Regions from separate parts of the Duganella sp. GW821-FHT01E12 genome, predicted to be linked through region 1. Evidence: riboswitches for the same ligand, from Rfam matches in the RefSeq annotation. Region 1 holds a riboswitch; each other region holds the start of a gene.
What was found. Region 1 has a riboswitch for cobalamin ahead of AC07WS_RS30120 (TonB-dependent receptor domain-containing protein). Riboswitches for the same ligand answer to the same signal wherever they lie in the genome.
Positions count from the first base shown of each region.

Region 2: another riboswitch for cobalamin. It lies ahead of AC07WS_RS02630 (energy-coupling factor ABC transporter permease); the one in region 1 lies ahead of AC07WS_RS30120 (TonB-dependent receptor domain-containing protein).
Region 3: another riboswitch for cobalamin. It lies ahead of AC07WS_RS05565 (TonB-dependent receptor); the one in region 1 lies ahead of AC07WS_RS30120 (TonB-dependent receptor domain-containing protein).

Region 1 is NZ_JBWKWR010000023.1:14,001-19,338, forward strand. It holds gene AC07WS_RS30115 (FecCD family ABC transporter permease) at 1-716, opposite strand, end outside; gene AC07WS_RS30120 (TonB-dependent receptor domain-containing protein) at 789-2,645, opposite strand; cobalamin riboswitch at 2,783-3,015, opposite strand; gene AC07WS_RS30125 (histidine phosphatase family protein) at 3,049-3,600, opposite strand; gene AC07WS_RS30130 (adenosylcobinamide-GDP ribazoletransferase) at 3,605-4,387, opposite strand; gene cobT (nicotinate-nucleotide--dimethylbenzimidazole phosphoribosyltransferase) at 4,393-5,338, opposite strand, start outside.
Region 2 is NZ_JBWKWR010000001.1:616,044-621,381, reverse strand. It holds gene lnt (apolipoprotein N-acyltransferase) at 1-121, opposite strand, end outside; gene AC07WS_RS02640 (hypothetical protein) at 127-804, opposite strand; gene AC07WS_RS02635 (SGNH/GDSL hydrolase family protein) at 825-1,919, opposite strand; cobalamin riboswitch at 2,224-2,433, shown strand; gene AC07WS_RS02630 (energy-coupling factor ABC transporter permease) at 2,550-3,233, shown strand; gene AC07WS_RS02625 (energy-coupling factor ABC transporter substrate-binding protein) at 3,230-3,571, shown strand; gene cbiQ (cobalt ECF transporter T component CbiQ) at 3,561-4,295, shown strand; gene AC07WS_RS02615 (energy-coupling factor ABC transporter ATP-binding protein) at 4,292-5,149, shown strand; gene cobM (precorrin-4 C(11)-methyltransferase) at 5,146-5,338, shown strand, end outside.
Region 3 is NZ_JBWKWR010000002.1:62,635-67,972, reverse strand. It holds gene AC07WS_RS05580 (FecR family protein) at 1-155, shown strand, start outside; gene AC07WS_RS05575 (heavy metal translocating P-type ATPase) at 242-2,482, shown strand; gene cueR (Cu(I)-responsive transcriptional regulator) at 2,479-2,865, shown strand; cobalamin riboswitch at 2,867-3,087, shown strand; gene AC07WS_RS05565 (TonB-dependent receptor) at 3,279-5,315, shown strand; gene AC07WS_RS05560 (sulfite exporter TauE/SafE family protein) at 5,305-5,338, opposite strand, start outside.

The sequences.
Region 1 (5,338 bases):
CCCAGCGTGGCGGCGGCTTCGGCGTGCAGCGCCATGACGTTCATGGAGCGGGCGTTGCGCACGGCGAATACCAGGCCGCAGGCCAATACGATCCACGGCATCGCGCGCGATGGCGCGCCGGCCAGGTCGCCGATCATCCAGAAGATCATGCTGCGCAAGCGGCTTTCGGGGGCGATGGAGAGCATCAGCGTCACCAGCGCCATGCAGGCGGAGGACAGGATCACACCAGTCAACAGCAGCAGCGCGGTGCCGCCTTCGCCCGCCGTGCCGCCGCGCAGGTCGCGCCGGGCCAGCAGGTACAACATCATCGCGACGGCGACGGCGCCACCGAAGGCCGAGGCGTCGACCATCCAGATGGCGCAGCCGAACAACATCGCGGCCAGGGCGCCGACGGAGGCGCCGGCCGAGATGCCCAGCACATACGGGTCGGCCAGCGGGTTGCGCAGCAGCGCCTGCATCATCACGCCTGTCAGCGACAGCGCCGCTCCGGTGACGAAGGCGGTCAGTGCGCGGCTAACGCGCAGATCGAGCAGGGTGGATGCCAGGGTTTTAGTCTGGCCGTGCAGCAGGTCATTGACTGCTGCGGGAATATCGGAGAGGGGAATCGAGACCGAACCGGTCATGCCCGAAAAAATCAGGCTGGCAAACGCGAACAGCACCAGCACGGTCAGGGTGACGGTGGCGCGTTGTCGCAGATTGCGTGAGAAAGAATGCATGCACTGCTTTCAAAAAGGCTGCCGGGCGCTCGGCGGATGCGCTTCCCGCCCGGCAGGTTACACCATTACCGCTTACTTGTAGCCGTAGCGGATGCCGGCGAACAGCTTGGACATCGGCGTGGTGTAGTTGCGCGCCAGGTCGTACTGCTTGTCGCCGATGTTGTTCCAGCGGACCAGCGCGGACCAGTCGCGGTTGAAGTGGTAGGTCGCGTACAGATTGACCAGGCCATAGCCACCCATGCGGACGGTGTTGGCGCTGTCTTCATAGCGGTCGCCGGACAGTTCGATCTCCACACCGGCCTTCAGGGCGCCGGCGCTGTAGTCGGCCATCAGGTTAGCGTGCTTCTTGGCGCGGCGCTGCAGGCGCTTGTCGCTGGTTTCGTCCCTTGGATCCTGCAGGTCGACGTTGGCGGCCAGGTTGAAGCGGCCCAGTTGCTGGCTGGCGGCCATGGTCACGCCTTCAAGCAGCGCGTGGTTGACGTTGTAGGCGCAGCCGTAGGAATAATCGCCGGCGTATGGGCATGGCGTCGTGTTCACCAGGAGGTCGGTCAGGCGGTTGTGGTAGTAGCTTGCGCTCAGTGCGGTGGTGCCGTTGTCGTAGCGCAGACCGATTTCGGCGTTCTTGCCCAGTTCCGGCTTGTTTTTGTCATTGCCGTAGCCTGGGTAGTACAGTTCATTGAAGGTTGGTGCGCGGAAGCTGGTGCCATAGCTGGCGGTGGCGCGCAACGCCTGCGTGAAGGTGTAGCCGTAGCCAATGGAGCCGGTGTTCTTCCCACCGTAGACCGATTTGTCGCGACGCACGCTGGCGTTGAACAGGTTGTCGCCACGGCGGGCGTTGTACGAAGCCGCCAGCGAGTTGGTGGTGCGCTGCGAAGCATCCAGCGTGAAGCCGCTGGTCTGCACTTCTTCCTTGCGGTGGTCGTACAGCAGTTGCAGCACGTCGGCGCCGATCTGCACATCATTTTGCCAGGTGAAGTCGGTTTGCTTGGTGTTGGCCTGCGAGTAGCCGAACGCCGAGGCGCTGCTGTAATTGGCGCCATCGTCCTTGGTCTGCGAGTACTGCACTAGGCTTTGCCAGATTGGCAGGATCTGGTTTTTGCTGTAGACGGAAGCGTTTTCGAGCTTCGCGTGCGAGCGCACATCGTAAGGCGAGGGGCCGTTGTCGTACTGCGAATCGAGTTTGCTATGCAGGAGCATCGCACCTACTTCGTGGCCTTCGGCCAGGCGCAGGCTGAATTGCGCCGCCGCGCTTTCGCGGTCGTAGCCATCCTTGTCGGCGTTGTAGGACTTGCCGATGGTTGGGCGGGTGGCCGAGAAGCCGTCCGACTTTTCCTTGCCGGCGCTGATTGCGTAGCTGATGCTGTGTTCACCGCCGGTGGCGCCGGAGACCGAAACATCGCCCTCGCGAGTGTTGTCGGTGCCGTAGCCCGCGAAGGCGGTGAATGCTGGCGCGCCCTTGCCCTTCTTGGTGAAGATTTGGATTACGCCGCCGATGGCGTCCGCGCCATACAGGGAGCTCAGTGGGCCGTAGACGATTTCGATATGGTCGATGGAGGTCAGCGGCAGCGCGCTCCAGTTGGCGGCACCGGTGGTCGACGAGCCGATACGCACGCCGTCGACCAGGACCACGTTCTGATTGCTGTTGGCGCCGCGGATAAACACGGTGGAGTTGGTGCCTGGGCCGCCGGTGCGGGCGATTTCGATGCCGCGCTGGCGTTGCAGCAGGTCGACGATGGAGCCGGCGCCGGATTCGGCGATCTGTTCGGCGCTGATGGTGACGCTATCGCTGATAACGTCGGCCAGTGCCTGCGGGCTGCGGGTGGCGGTAACCAGCACGGTGCCGGCGATGGGTTCTGCGTGAGCGTAGGAGGCGGCCATTGCCAGTGCCAGCGACGTCAAGGCCGCAGGACGGGAGATACGAAGGGTCATGATGTAATTTTTCTATTAATAGCAACCGGCCGACGTCCCCGTGGGCCAGATTGAACAGAAGCGGAGAACCGGATCATGCGTGCAGCGGAGCGCCGTCACTCAGGCCGGCCCCTTCCATTCGCGCACATCCCGTTCGCTCACTTCCACCTGATTTGGCCGGTATCCGGGCTGGCAAGTTAGACCGCCTCACCTTCCCATGCGGAGCACAGTGGTTTGTCAGAGGAGGGCTGTCGCGCATGAATCGCGACACTTGCGTACCGTTGCGGGGGCAGCACACGTGGGCCTTGGCTGAGTGAACCGGCGGCTTCGTGTTTCCCGTTTAACTGCGCATCTGGACAGACGCGCGGGCACCAAAACCCCGTCATTATACGGGTTTGTGCTGTCGCGGTCATCGGCCGGCGGTTTAGTTTTGCAGGATCAGTGTGGCGCCGTAGCCGATTTGATGCGGATGCCGGGCCGCCTGCAGAGCCATTCCGGCGGGCGCCAGGCCGGCGTGGCATGCGGACAGCAGGCGCATCGCGCCGGCGTGGCAGATGACGATGGCGTCGCGGTGCTGGCGCTGGATGTCAGCATAAAAGGCGGCGATGCGGCCGGCCATTTGCAGCACGCTCTCGCCGCCGCCGGGCCGGTAGTTGACCAGGTCCTCGGCCCAGGCGTCGATGTCGGCGCGCGGGATGTCGTTCCAGGCGCGCATTTCCCAGTCGCCGAAGTCGATTTCGGCGATGCGGGCATCCAGCAGCGGCGCGGGGGACTGCAGCAACGGCGCCAGTTCCGCCGCCAGTGTGGTGCAGCGTTGCAGGGGGCTGCTGTACAGAGGCAGTCCATGGGGCAGTGCGGCCGACAGCGCGGTGAGCGTTCGCTCCAGCTGATCCGGGGATACGGCGAGATCGCTGCGGCCGTAGCAAACGCCGGTGGCGACCAGCGGCTGCGGGTGGCGGACCAATATCAGGCGCATGGCGCTACCAAGGCAGGGCGCCATGGCGCATGCTGGCCAGTACGCACAGATAGAACACCACTTCGCTGAGCTGCTGCACGGCGCCGAGGCAGTCGCCCGTGTAACCGGCTATGCGATGGACGAATTTTCGGGCCAGCCATACGGTGGCGATGCTTCCGGCGATCACGCCAGCCGCCAGAGCGCTCCATGTGATCCATCCGCAGGCGGCCATTGTGAGCGCGGGAATGGCGGCGCAGGCAGCGGCCAGCGAAAATTCGGCGCAGCTCATTTTTTGCGCCAACGGCTTGGCCTTGCCTTCGGCGCGTGCATAGTCGAGGCGCCAGATCAGCGAGGTCGCCATCAGGCGCGATAGCGGGTGGGCGACGAACAATGCGGCTATCGTCATCAGTGGAGGCAGCATCGACAGCGTCGTGCATTTGGTGGCGAGCAGGCAGATGGTGCCGATTGCGCCGTAAGCGCCGATGCGCGAATCCTTCATGATCTCCAGCACTCGCTCCGGCGTCATGCCCCCGCCGAAGCCGTCGCACATATCGGCAAAGCCGTCTTCATGGAAGGCGCCGGTGGCGTAGATGCCGGCGGCGGTCGAGAGCAGTACCGCGACCGGGGCTGGTAGGAGCCACGCCGCCAGTGCGTACACGCCGGCGGCGATGGCCGCCACCACTACGCCGACCAGTGGAAAGAAGCGCGATGCCTGATTCAGCCAAGCGGCATCGAAGCCCACCCAGCCGGGAATCGGCAGGCGGGTAAAGAACTGCAGCGCGGTGAAGAACAGGCGTAGTTGGTGCACGGCGCTTACTCGGACTTCTCGCTGACCTGGGCCGATTCGAATGTGGCCATCTGGTTCAGGAAGTTGACCGACGCATGCAGCAGCGGCAGCGCCAGTGCGCAGCCGGTGCCTTCGCCCAGACGCAGGCCCAGGTTCAGCAGAGGCTTCGCACCCAGCGCAGCCAGCATTTGCTGGTGGCCGTTTTCGTTTGAGCAGTGGGCGAAGACGCAGTAGTCCAGAATCGCCGGTTGCAGGCGGGCCGCGACCAGTAGTGCGCTGGTGACGATGAAGCCATCGATCAGCAGCACTTTGCGTAGTTGGGCCGCGTTCAGCATGGCGCCGGCCATCATGGCGATTTCCAGTCCGCCGAAGGTGGCCAGTACGTCTACAGGTTCGGTGACGTCGTGCTTCGCTGCTGCCGCTTCGATCACGCGCTGCTTATGCAGCACGCCTTCAGCCGACAGGCCGGTACCGGCGCCCACGCATTGGGCGACCGGGATGCCGGTGAGCTTGTGCATCAACGCGGCGGCCGCGGTGGTGTTCCCGATGCCCATCTCGCCAAAGCCTACTACATTGCCGCTCAGTTCAGCGGCCAAGGCCATGCCGGCGGCCAGTGCGGCCTCGCAGGTGGCGCGGCTCATCGCCGGTTCGTGCGCGAAGTTTTGTGTGCCGTGTGCCAGCTTGCGGTCGGTCAGGCCGTCGCGCGGGCCGAAGTCGTGATTGACGCCAGCGTCGATGACGCGCAGTTCGCAGTTGTTTTGCGTCGCGAAGACGTTGATGGCGGCGCCGCGCGCGAGGAAGTTCTCGACCATCTGCCAGGTCACATCCTGCGGGTAGGCGGAGATGCCTTCCGCGACCACGCCATGGTCGGCTGCGAATACCAGGATGGCTGGCCGCGTTATTGCGACGTCGCGCGTGTTCTGTATTAGGCCAATTTGTTTGGCCAGCGATTCCAGTACGCCCAGGCTACCC
Region 2 (5,338 bases), on a different contig from region 1:
CCAGCATCACGAAGCCCAGCAGCCAGCCGGGGCCGCCGCGCGCGTACAGGGCCGACAGGACGGCGCTCACACAAATACCGGCCGCCATGCGCGCCGGGGAGGAATTCAATAGTTGTCGCATGCGGTTCAGCGGCCGGGTGCGGCCGGTTCGATGGGCGGGGGAATCACGATGCGCCGGATCGGCAGTCCGGGCGGCGCCAGCTCGGGCGGCACCACGCGGTCCTTGGGCATGGCGATCGGATTGTGGGCGGCGTCGTACAGTTGGAAATCCGGCGCGAACATCAGGATCGCTTCGATGCGCTGGCCGTCGTCGGTGGCCTGGTGATGGCGCACGTAGCCGGGCGGCAGCTCGAAGTCCTCGGGCACCGCCAGCCCGACCTTGGGCGGACGCGTGCCCGGCGGCGAAAACGCGCCGAGGCCGCTGTACACGCCGCGTTCATGCAGGCGTTCGATCACTTCGGGCATGGTCGGGTTGGCGCCGCGTGGCACGTAGCTTTTCAGGTCGCGGGTCGGGTCGGCGTCGCCTTCCGGCGGGCGCTGCGGATTCTGCGCGGAGCCCTGCGGCGCGGCAGGCGCGGGCACGGGCGGCGGCCCGGCGGCCACCGGCGCGCTGGCCGGAGCCGGCGGCGGCGCGCCAGCGGCCGCGATGCCGGGATCGGGCGTGGTGACCAGGTAGATCAACACGCCGCAGCCGATCACCGCCAGCATCAGCGCCACGGCCAGCAGACCGGCGCGCGGACGCCAGGCGCGGCCGGCGCCCGGTGTCTCGCTGCCGGCCTCTGGCCGCTCGGGAGGCTTGTCCAAGGGATCAGCTCACCCACGCATCAAGGCGTTGCGACGTTGTAGGTCGACACCGCCCAGCCCATCCGCTCGTGGCCGTACTGGTTCCAGATCGGGTTTTTACCGGCCGAGAAGGACGTGTAGCGCGGCGCGCCCGAACCCGTGCTGCCGCCGAACAGGCCGGCCGTGACGGTGCTGCCGCTGTAGGTCGGATGGGTGTCGTCGGACTGGATGTAGTCGTAGCTGCTGCCGGACGAGACGAAGTGCGTATTGGCGTCGCGCAGCGTCGAGCGCAGCGTGGTGGTGATGCGCGTGACATAGCTGGACTGGCTCTCGCCGGCGACGTAGCGCAGCGCCTCGGAGTCGATCTTGCCGTCGTTGTTGCTGTCGTAGTCGGCGCCCATGTACTGCGCGAAGTTGTCCGCGCAGGCGAAGCCCTTCTGGCGCGCCAGATCGCACATGGCGAAGTTGATCCGCGCCAGCGACGGAAGGAACTTGTCCTGCATGTTCACGGTCTTGCCGGTGGAGGCGTCCTTGCACGAGCTCTGGACGTTGTCGGCATCGTAGCCGGGATAGTGCAGGTTGGACACCAGCTTGACCTTGACGCCGGAATAGGCGTTGGCGTTGATGTAGTCCATCGCCGCGCCGACGTAGGTCTTGCAGCTGCTTTCAGCGGCGGTCAGCACGCTGTCGTCGCAGGTGCCGGTCTGGCCCTTGAAGGCGGTGCGGGCCTGCAGGCCGTCGTTGCCGCACATCTCGAAGGCCACCACGCGGGTGTTACTCGCTTGCATATACGAACGCTCGGCCACGATCTTGTTGTTGTACACGTCCGAGGCCACCGCGCCGGACTTGGTGCGGCGCACGCTCTCGATGTCGGCGTTCCACAGCGCGGACAGGTATTCCGCGTCCACCGTCGGCGCCGAGTACTTGGCCGCGCTGGTGATGGAGCCGTTGTAGCCGGCGAAGATCGAATCGCCGTAGGCCACCACGCGGTAGACGGTGGAGGTGCCGGGCCGGTCTATGGTCCAGGAAACGTTTTGGTTCAGGGTGCTGGCCGCCGCGTGGTGCCCGACGGCGAGCAGGAAGAGTGAGGACAGCAGCGTAGGCAACGACTTCTTGTGAAAGCGGGTGTACGGCATGGGGTGTCTCCGATCAGAGTCTCTGCAAGATGGCGTATGGTGGGTTGTTCTCCTGTTACGACGAACAGCAACCTCGCCCGCGCGAGCCATCACGTCGCGGCGGCCTGGCTGCCCTCGTCCACTTCAACTGCGTGATATCGCTTGCCGACGCAATGTTAGCAAACAGTTCATATTACCCCGGAAGCGGCGCTGGCGTGCCGGCGTTGCGTGGCTGTCTCGCAAGAACTAGCGAATGTCTCCACAGGACCGGCCGCCTGTGGCACGGCGATCACAGCCTGCGATGTTGGCACATTGCGCAACGTTAGTGTAAGATCAATGCTTGGGTGCGAGCGTCTCCTTGGAGCGTTCGTTAAACGGGAAACCGGTGAAGCCGCTGAAACACGCGGCCATTCCGGTGCAGCCCCCGCTGCTGTAAGCCAGACGACTCCGTCATCACGTCACTGCCATAAACCGCGGGAAGACACGGAGAAGGACGAAGGTCAGCCAGAATACCGGCCCAAAAAAATCAGCATCATCTCCGCGGGGTGACGGGAATTCGCTATCGACCAGTTGCGCACGTTCCCGTGTCTCCGTCGACCGTCTTTCATCTCCCGCGTGGTGTCCGTATAACCATTCGACGGGAGGATTCGAATGCATATCATGGAAGGCTTTTTGCCTCCGGCGCACGCGCTCGGCTGGGCAGCCGTTTCCTTGCCTTTTCTGGCCTGGGGCTTGCGCTCCATCGGCCGCGACCTGCAATCGCATCCCGAGCGGCGCATGCTGCTCGGCGTGGCGGCCGCGTTCGCGTTCCTGCTGTCCGCCCTGAAGCTGCCGTCGGTGACGGGCAGTTGTTCGCATCCGACCGGCGTCGGTCTGGGGGCCGCCCTGTTCGGGCCAGCCGCGATGGTGCCGGTGGGCTTTGTGGTGCTGATGTTCCAGGCGCTGCTGATGGCCCACGGCGGCCTGACGACGCTGGGCGCGAACGTGTTTTCGATGGCGATCGTCGGGCCGTTCGTGTCGTACGGCGTGCTGCGCGCGGCGTCGGCGCTGGGCTTCACGCGGTCGCCGGCGGTGTTCCTGGCCGCCTGCCTGGGCGACCTGGCGACGTATGTGACCACCTCGATCCAACTGGCGCTGGCCTTCCCTGCCGCCGTGGGCGGCTTTAGCGTTTCGTTCTTCAAGTTCGCCGGCATCTTCGCGCTGACGCAGGTGCCGATCGCCATCAGCGAAGGCCTGCTCACGCTGCTGGTGGTGAACGCGATGGTCCGCTTCAACGCGCACGAGCTGCGCGCGCTGCCGGTGATGACGCTCGGCGCGCGCAAGGGTGGCGCATGAAGGCGCGCACCTGGTTGATCTGCCTGACGCTGGTGCTGTTGACGGTGCTGCCTTTGTGGCTGGCCACCGCGCCGCCGGCCACTTCCGGCGGCGAAGCGCCGGCCATCTTCACCGGCGCGGACAATCGCGCGCAGCAGGCCATCGGCGCCATCGCTCCCGGCTACAAGCCCTGGTTCACACCCGTGTTCGAGCCGGCCAGCGATGAAATCGCGTCGCTGCTGTTCGCGCTGCAGGCGGCCATCGGCGCCGGCGTGATCGGTTTTTGGCTCGGCACGTCCGTGGCCCGCGAACGCGCGCGCCGCGAGGCCGCCTCCCAGCAGGACCGCCGTGCTGATTGAGTCGACCGCGTACGCCAGCCGCTGGCGCGATGTTGCGCCGTCGGCCAAGGCACTGTTTGCGCTGGCCGGCGTGGTCGCCGCATGGGTGGCCCGCAGTCCGGCCGCGCTGGCGGCGCTGACTTCCGTGCTGGTGCTGACCGCCCTGGTGGGCGCGCGCGTCCCGCTGCGCGCCTACGCCGCCACCGTGCTGCCGCCGCTCGGCTTCCTGCTGCTCTCCTGCGTGGCCATGCTGTTCGGCCCCGACGCGCAGGGCGACTGGCGCTGGTCCGGCGCCATGCTGCCGGTCGTGGTCCACACCGCATTGCGGTCGCTGGCCATGCTGGCTGCGCTGTCAGGGCTGGTGCTCAGCACACCGATGCCCGGCCTGCTCGCGCTCATGCGCCGCCTGCGCATGCCGGAACTGCTGCTCGACATGATGGTGCTGTGCTACCGCATGCTGTTCGTGCTGCGCCAGGCGTGGGACGAAAGCATAACCGCGCAAAGCGCGCGCCTCGGCTATCGCGGCTGGCGCCAGGCATGGCGCTCGACCGGCCTGCTGGCGGGGCAGATGGCGGTGCAGGTGTGGCAGCGCGCCGCAGCGCTGCAAATAGCGGCGGACGCGCGCGTCTGCCAGGGCGCGCTGCGCTTCCTGCCGGTGGTCTATCCGCAGGCGCGCCGCCAGTTCGCGCTGGCCGCGCTGGCCGGCGCGTTGCTGGTGGCGCTGGCCGTGGGAGACCGCCTGTGAACGTCCCGATACTGGAACTGCAAACCGTCGCCCACGTCTACCCGGACGGCAGCAAGGGCCTGCACGATTGCAGCCTGACGCTGCAGCGTGGCCGCCGCTACGCGCTGCTGGGCGCGAACGGCGCGGGCAAGACCACCGTGCTGCAGCACCTGAACGGCCTGCTGCGCCCCACCGCCGGCCTGCTGCGCATCGACGGCCACCCCTTCGACTACAGCCGCGCAGGACTCACGGCGCTGCGCAGCCGCGTGGGACTGGTGTTCCAGAACCCGGATCGCCAGCTGTTTTCGGCGCTGGTCGAGGAGGACGTCTCTTTCGGCCCGCTCAACCTCGGCCTGGATGCGGACGAGGTGCGCGCCCGCGTGGCCGCCGCGCTGGATGCGGTGGGCTTGCGCAGTCACGCGCGCCGCGCCGTGCATCAACTGAGCTTCGGCCAGAAGAAGCGCGTCTGCATCGCCGGCGTGCTGGCGATGGAACCGGACGTGCTGCTGCTGGACGAACCCATGGCCGGCCTCGACGCGCCCATGCAAACCGAACTCGCCGCCCTGCTCGACGGCCTGGCCGCGCGCGGCGTCACCGTGCTGCTGTCCACGCACGACATCGATTTCGCCTTCCGCTGGGCGGACGACATCCACGTCATGGCGGCCGGCCGCTGCATCGCCTCCGGCCCGGCGCAGACGCTGTGCGCGCAGGCCGACGTGCTGCACGCCGCCGGCCAGCGTCCCCCGGCCGCGCTGGCGCTGCACGCGGAACTGGTCGATCTCGGCGTGCTGCCGGCCGGCCCCGCACCGCGCAGCGTCGACGCCTTGCTCGACACGCTGCGCGCACAAAAACATTCAGGAGTAATCACCGCATGACATCTCTCGGCAAAATCTGGTTCGTGGGCGCAGGCCCGGGCGACCCGGAACTGATCACCGTCAAAGGCCAGAAGCTGCTGTCGCAGGCTGGCGCCGTGCTGTTCGCCGGTTCGCTGGTGGACCGCGCCGTCACGCTGTACGCGCCGCCCGGCTGCGCCATCCGCGATTCCAAGGACATGACGCTGGAAG
Region 3 (5,338 bases), on a different contig from region 1:
TCGGCTATACGCCGAACTTCCGGACGCCGCCGGTGATCCTGCCGGTCAATCCGGGCATACAGTTCGCGCCGCCGCCGGTGTTCAACCAGAGCACCGCGCCCTCGGCCAGCACCGGCCCGGGCAAGTCGAATACCATCGACTGCGAAGTGCGTTAAGCCGCGTCGCGCCTGCAATTTGGACTTGACCTTCCCATCGTGGGATACTTGATGCTGTTCTCATCGAGTCTTCCATTGGGATTGCCATGTCCAGCTCCGCCTCTCCTGTAGCGCAATCGATCAACATCGAGGGCATGACCTGCGCCTCCTGCGTGGGCCGCGTCGAACGCGTGCTGGCCGCGGTGCCGGGCGTGGCCAAGGTCAGCGTCAACCTGGCCACCGAGTCGGCGCGGGTGGAATCGTCGCAGCCGCTCGACTTCGCGCTGCTGGCGCAGGCGGTCGACAAGGCCGGCTACCACGCCACGCCGGAACTGCCGCCATCGGCCCCCGCGCCCGCGCCGGCGGCGCCCTCGCTGGCGCATCCGGCCGGCGGCCGCGCGGTGCTGCTGGCGGCCCTGCTGTCGCTGCCGCTGCTGCTGCCGATGCTGCTGGAACTGGCCGGCGTCCACTGGATGCTGGATGGCCGCGTGCAGATGCTGCTGGCGACACCGGTGCAGTTCTGGCTTGGCGCGCGCTTCTATCGCGCCGGCTGGCTGGCGCTGCGCGCCCGCAGCGGCAATATGGACCTGCTGGTGGCGCTGGGCACCAGCGCCGCGTATGGCCTGAGCGTCTACCAGCTGCTGGTGTCGACGTCCGCCATGCCGCACCTGTACTTCGAAGCGTCGGCCGTGGTGATCACCTTGATCTTGCTGGGCAAATGGCTGGAGGCGCGCGCCAAGCGCCAGACCACGTCGGCCATTCGCGCCTTGCAGGTGCTGCGGCCGGAGTCGGCGCGGGTGCGGCGCGGCGCGCAGGATGTCGAGGTGCCGATCGCCGATGTGCGGCCGGGTGAGCTGGTGGTGGTGCGACCGGGCGAGCGCGTGGCGGCGGACGGTGAGGTGGTGGAGGGCGCCAGCCATGTGGACGAGGCGCTCATCACCGGCGAGAGCCTGCCCGTGGCGCGCCACGCCGGCGACCGCGTGACGGGAGGCGCCATCAACGGCGAGGGCCTGCTGCTGGTGCGGGTGACCACGGTGGGCGCGGAGAGCACGCTGGCGCGCATCATCCGGCTGGTGGAGGATGCGCAGGCGGCCAAGGCGCCGGTGCAGCATCTGGTGGACCGCGTCAGCGCGGTGTTCGTGCCGGTGGTGCTGGTGCTGGCGGCGCTGACCTTCGCCGGCTGGTGGCTGGCGACCGGCGACGCCGAGCGGGCCATCATCAACGCGGTGGCGGTGATGGTGATCGCCTGTCCGTGCGCGCTGGGACTGGCGACGCCGGCCGCCATCATGGCCGGCACCGGCGTGGCGGCGCGCTACGGAATACTGATCAAGGACGCGGAGGCGCTGGAGCTGGCGCACCGCATCACCACCGTGGCGTTCGACAAGACCGGCACGCTCACGGAAGGCAAACCGTCGCTGGTGGCGCTGGAGCCGGCCGGCATCGATGAGGGGCGGCTGCTGCAACTGGCCGCCGCCATCCAGCGCGGCAGCGAACACGCGCTGGCCCGCGCCGTCACCGATGCCGCCGCCGCGCGTAACGCCACGAGCGATGGCGCCGCCGCCGCGCCAACCGCTACCGACGTCACCGCCTTGCCCGGGCGCGGCGTGTCGGCCATCGTCGACGGCATGCGCCTGATGCTGGGCAGCACGCGGCTGATGCAGGAGGAGGGCGTCGCACTCGATGCGCTGAGCGCCCGCGCCACCGCGCTGGAGCGGCAAGGCCTGACGATCTCCTGGCTGGCCGCATCGAACGCGCCGCAGCCCGCGCAGCTGCTTGGCCTGCTGGCCTTCGGCGACCGCGTCAAGCCGCAAGCGCGCGCCGCGCTGCAGGCGCTGCGCGCCATGCACATCCAAACCATCCTGCTCACCGGCGACAACCAGGGCAGCGCCGACGCCGTCGGCAAGGAGCTGGGCATAGACCGCGTCGTGGCCAACATGCTCCCGGCCGACAAGGCCAGCACCGTGGCCGGCCTGAAGACCGGCGACGCCTGCATCGCCATGGTCGGCGACGGCATCAACGACGCGCCCGCACTGGCCGCCGCCGATGTCGGCATCGCCATGTCCAGCGGCACCGACGTCGCCATGCACGCCGCCGGCATCACGCTGATGCGCGGCGATCCGGCGCTGGTGGCCGCCGCCATCTCGATCTCGCGCCGCAGCTACAGCAAGATACGGCAGAATTTATTCTGGGCCTTCATCTACAACCTGGTCGGCATACCGCTGGCCGCCTTCGGCCTGCTCAACCCCATGGTCGCAGGCGCCGCGATGGCGCTCAGCTCCGTCAGCGTGATCAGCAACGCCTTGCTGCTGCGCCGCTGGAAGCCGGATCAATCGAAAGGACAAGCATGAACATCGGACAGGCAGCGGCGGCCAGCGGCGTATCGGCCAAGATGATCCGCTACTACGAAAGCATCGCCCTGATCCCGCCGGGGCGGCGCAGCGACGCCGGCTACCGCATCTACGGTGACAACGACCTGCACGCGCTGCGCTTCGTCAAGCGCGGACGTTCGCTGGGCTTTTCGCTGGACCAGATCCGCGACCTGCTGTCGCTGTGGCAGAACAAGGAACGCGCCAGCGCCGACGTCAAGTCCATCGCCATGGGCCACGTGGCGCAGCTGAACCAGCGCATCGCCGAGCTGACCGAAATGCGCGACACCCTGCAAACGCTGGCCAGCTGCTGCCACGGCGATCACCGCCCCGACTGTCCCATCCTCCAATCGCTGGCCGATTAACGTATAATCGCCCCGTTTTGGTGCCCGCGCGCCTGTCCAGGCGCGCAGTTAAACGGGAAACATGGAGCTGGCCACGCCAGCCAACATGTGCTGCCCCCGCAACGGTAAACAAGCGTCGTCGTTGACGACAAATCCGCCTCTTCAGACCACTGTGCAGTCGCATGGGAAGGTCAGGCGGTGTCGCTTGCCAGCCCGGATACCGGCCAGGACAGGTGGAAATGCCCAGGCATTTCTTTTCAATCCGCTCACGGGGAGGTGAGCGGCTTGCATCTGTTTCGCTCTACATCTATGCATCGATTTTGCGCGCCACGGCTTTGCCGGCAGGCGGCCGTGCCTTGCGCACGCGCCGTTCGCGCGCGCCTGCGCCCCGAGCCGGGACTGGATGTGGCGCGATTCAAATTGAAGGGTCATTCATGATTTTGTTTTCGATAGCCGCGCTGGCGGCAACGCTTCCGGTGGCGACCAACGGCGAGCCTGTGATGGAGGCGGTTGAAGTGCGCGGCCACTACGACAACGGCGTCGGCACGTCCAGCGCCGCCAGCCAGGGCTCGGTGACGGCGGCGCTGATCGCCAACCGTCCCGCATTGCGGCCCGGCGAGCTGCTGGAGTTCGTGCCCGGCGTGATCGTCACGCAGCACAGCGGCGACGGCAAGGCCAATCAGTACTTCCTGCGCGGCTTCAACCTCGATCACGGCACCGACTTCGCCACCTTCGTCGACGGCATGCCGGTCAACATGCGCGCCCACGCGCACGGCCAGGGCTACACCGATTTGAATTTCCTGATGCCGGAGCTGGTCGACCGCATCAACTACAAAAAGGGTCCGTACTACGCGGACGAAGGCGACTTCGCCTCGGCCGGCGCGGCGCACATGGGACTGGCGAACAAGCTCAAAGAAAGCACCGCCAGCATCACGGTCGGCGAGCACCAGTACTACCGTGCCAACCTGACCGGCTCGACGCCGCTGGGCGCGGGCAACCTGGTCTACGGCGCGGAGCTGGGCCACAACAACGGCCCGTGGGTCAGCCCGGAAGCCTTCCATAAAAGCCTGGGCGTGCTGCGCTACAGCCAGGGCGGCAGCGACAACCAGTTCAGCGTCACCGGCATGGCCTACAAGGGCGGCTGGTACGCCAGCAACCAGATCCCGCTGCGCGCGGTGCAAAGCGGTGAGATCGGGCGATACGGCGCCATCGACACCAGCGACGGCGGCATCACCTCGCGTTACAGCGTGTCCGCCACGCTGCGCCAGCGCACCAGCGACACGCTGTTGCAGGCCAACGCCTATGTGGTGCAATCGAGCCTGGACCTGTACAACGACTTCACCTACTTCCTCGACGATCCGGTCAACGGCGACCAGTCGCGCCAGACCGAGAAGCGCCGCATGACGGGCGTCGATGTGGCCAAGACGTGGTTCGGCAAGTGGGGCGGGCTGGAAGTGAACAACAAGGTCGGCGTGCAGGGACGTTACGACTACATGTCGCCGCTGGCGCTGTACAGCACCGTCAAGCGCCAGATCACCGGCACCATCACCGAATCGAAAGTCAAGGAGGCCAATGCCGCGCTCTATTTCGAGAACACGGTGCAGTGGCGCGAATGGCTGCGCACCACGGCCGGCTTGCGCTACGACCGCTACCGCTTCGATGTCAGCAGCAATATCGCCGAGAACACGGGCAAGGTCAGCGACGGCATGACGTCGCCGAAACTGGCGGTGGTGCTGGGGCCATGGGCCAGGACGGAGTTCTTCATCAACTACGGCGAGGGCTTCCACAGCAACGACGCGCGCGGCACCACCGTGCACCTGACGCCGAAGGAGCGCGAGCCTATCGATCCGGTCACGCCGCTGGTCAAGACGCGCGGCGCGGAACTGGGCGTGCGCACCGAGTTCGTGCCGGGCCTGCAAAGTTCGATGGCCTTGTGGAAGCTGCGTTCCGCGTCCGAGCTGGTGTTCTCCGGCGACGCGGGCGATACGGCGGCAAGCCGCGGCAGCTACCGTTCCGGCATCGAGTGGAACAACCACTACATCGCAGCGCCATGGCTGCTGTTCGACCTGGACCTGGCGTATTCGCGGGCGCACTACACCGAGCATGACGCGGCGGGCGACTACATCCCGGGCGCGGTCGGCAAGGTGGCCTCGTTCGGCGCCACCGTCGCCGACCTGGGGCCGTGGTCCGGCGCGTTCCAGATGCGTTACTTCGGCCCGCGTCCGCTGATCGAGGATAACAGCCAGCGTTCGGCGACGACGGCGATCGCGTATGCGCGGGTGGGCTACAGGATAGACCGGCGCTGGGCCGTGTCGCTGGACGCCTTCAACCTGTTCGACCGCAAGGCCAGCGACGTGGACTACTACTATCCATCGCGGCTGCCGGGCGAGCCGGCCGAAGGCGTCAACGACATCCACTTTCATCCGGTGGAGCCGCGCACCTTCCGCCTGACGTTGAAGGCTACGTTCTGACGAACATCCACACGGTCAGCGCG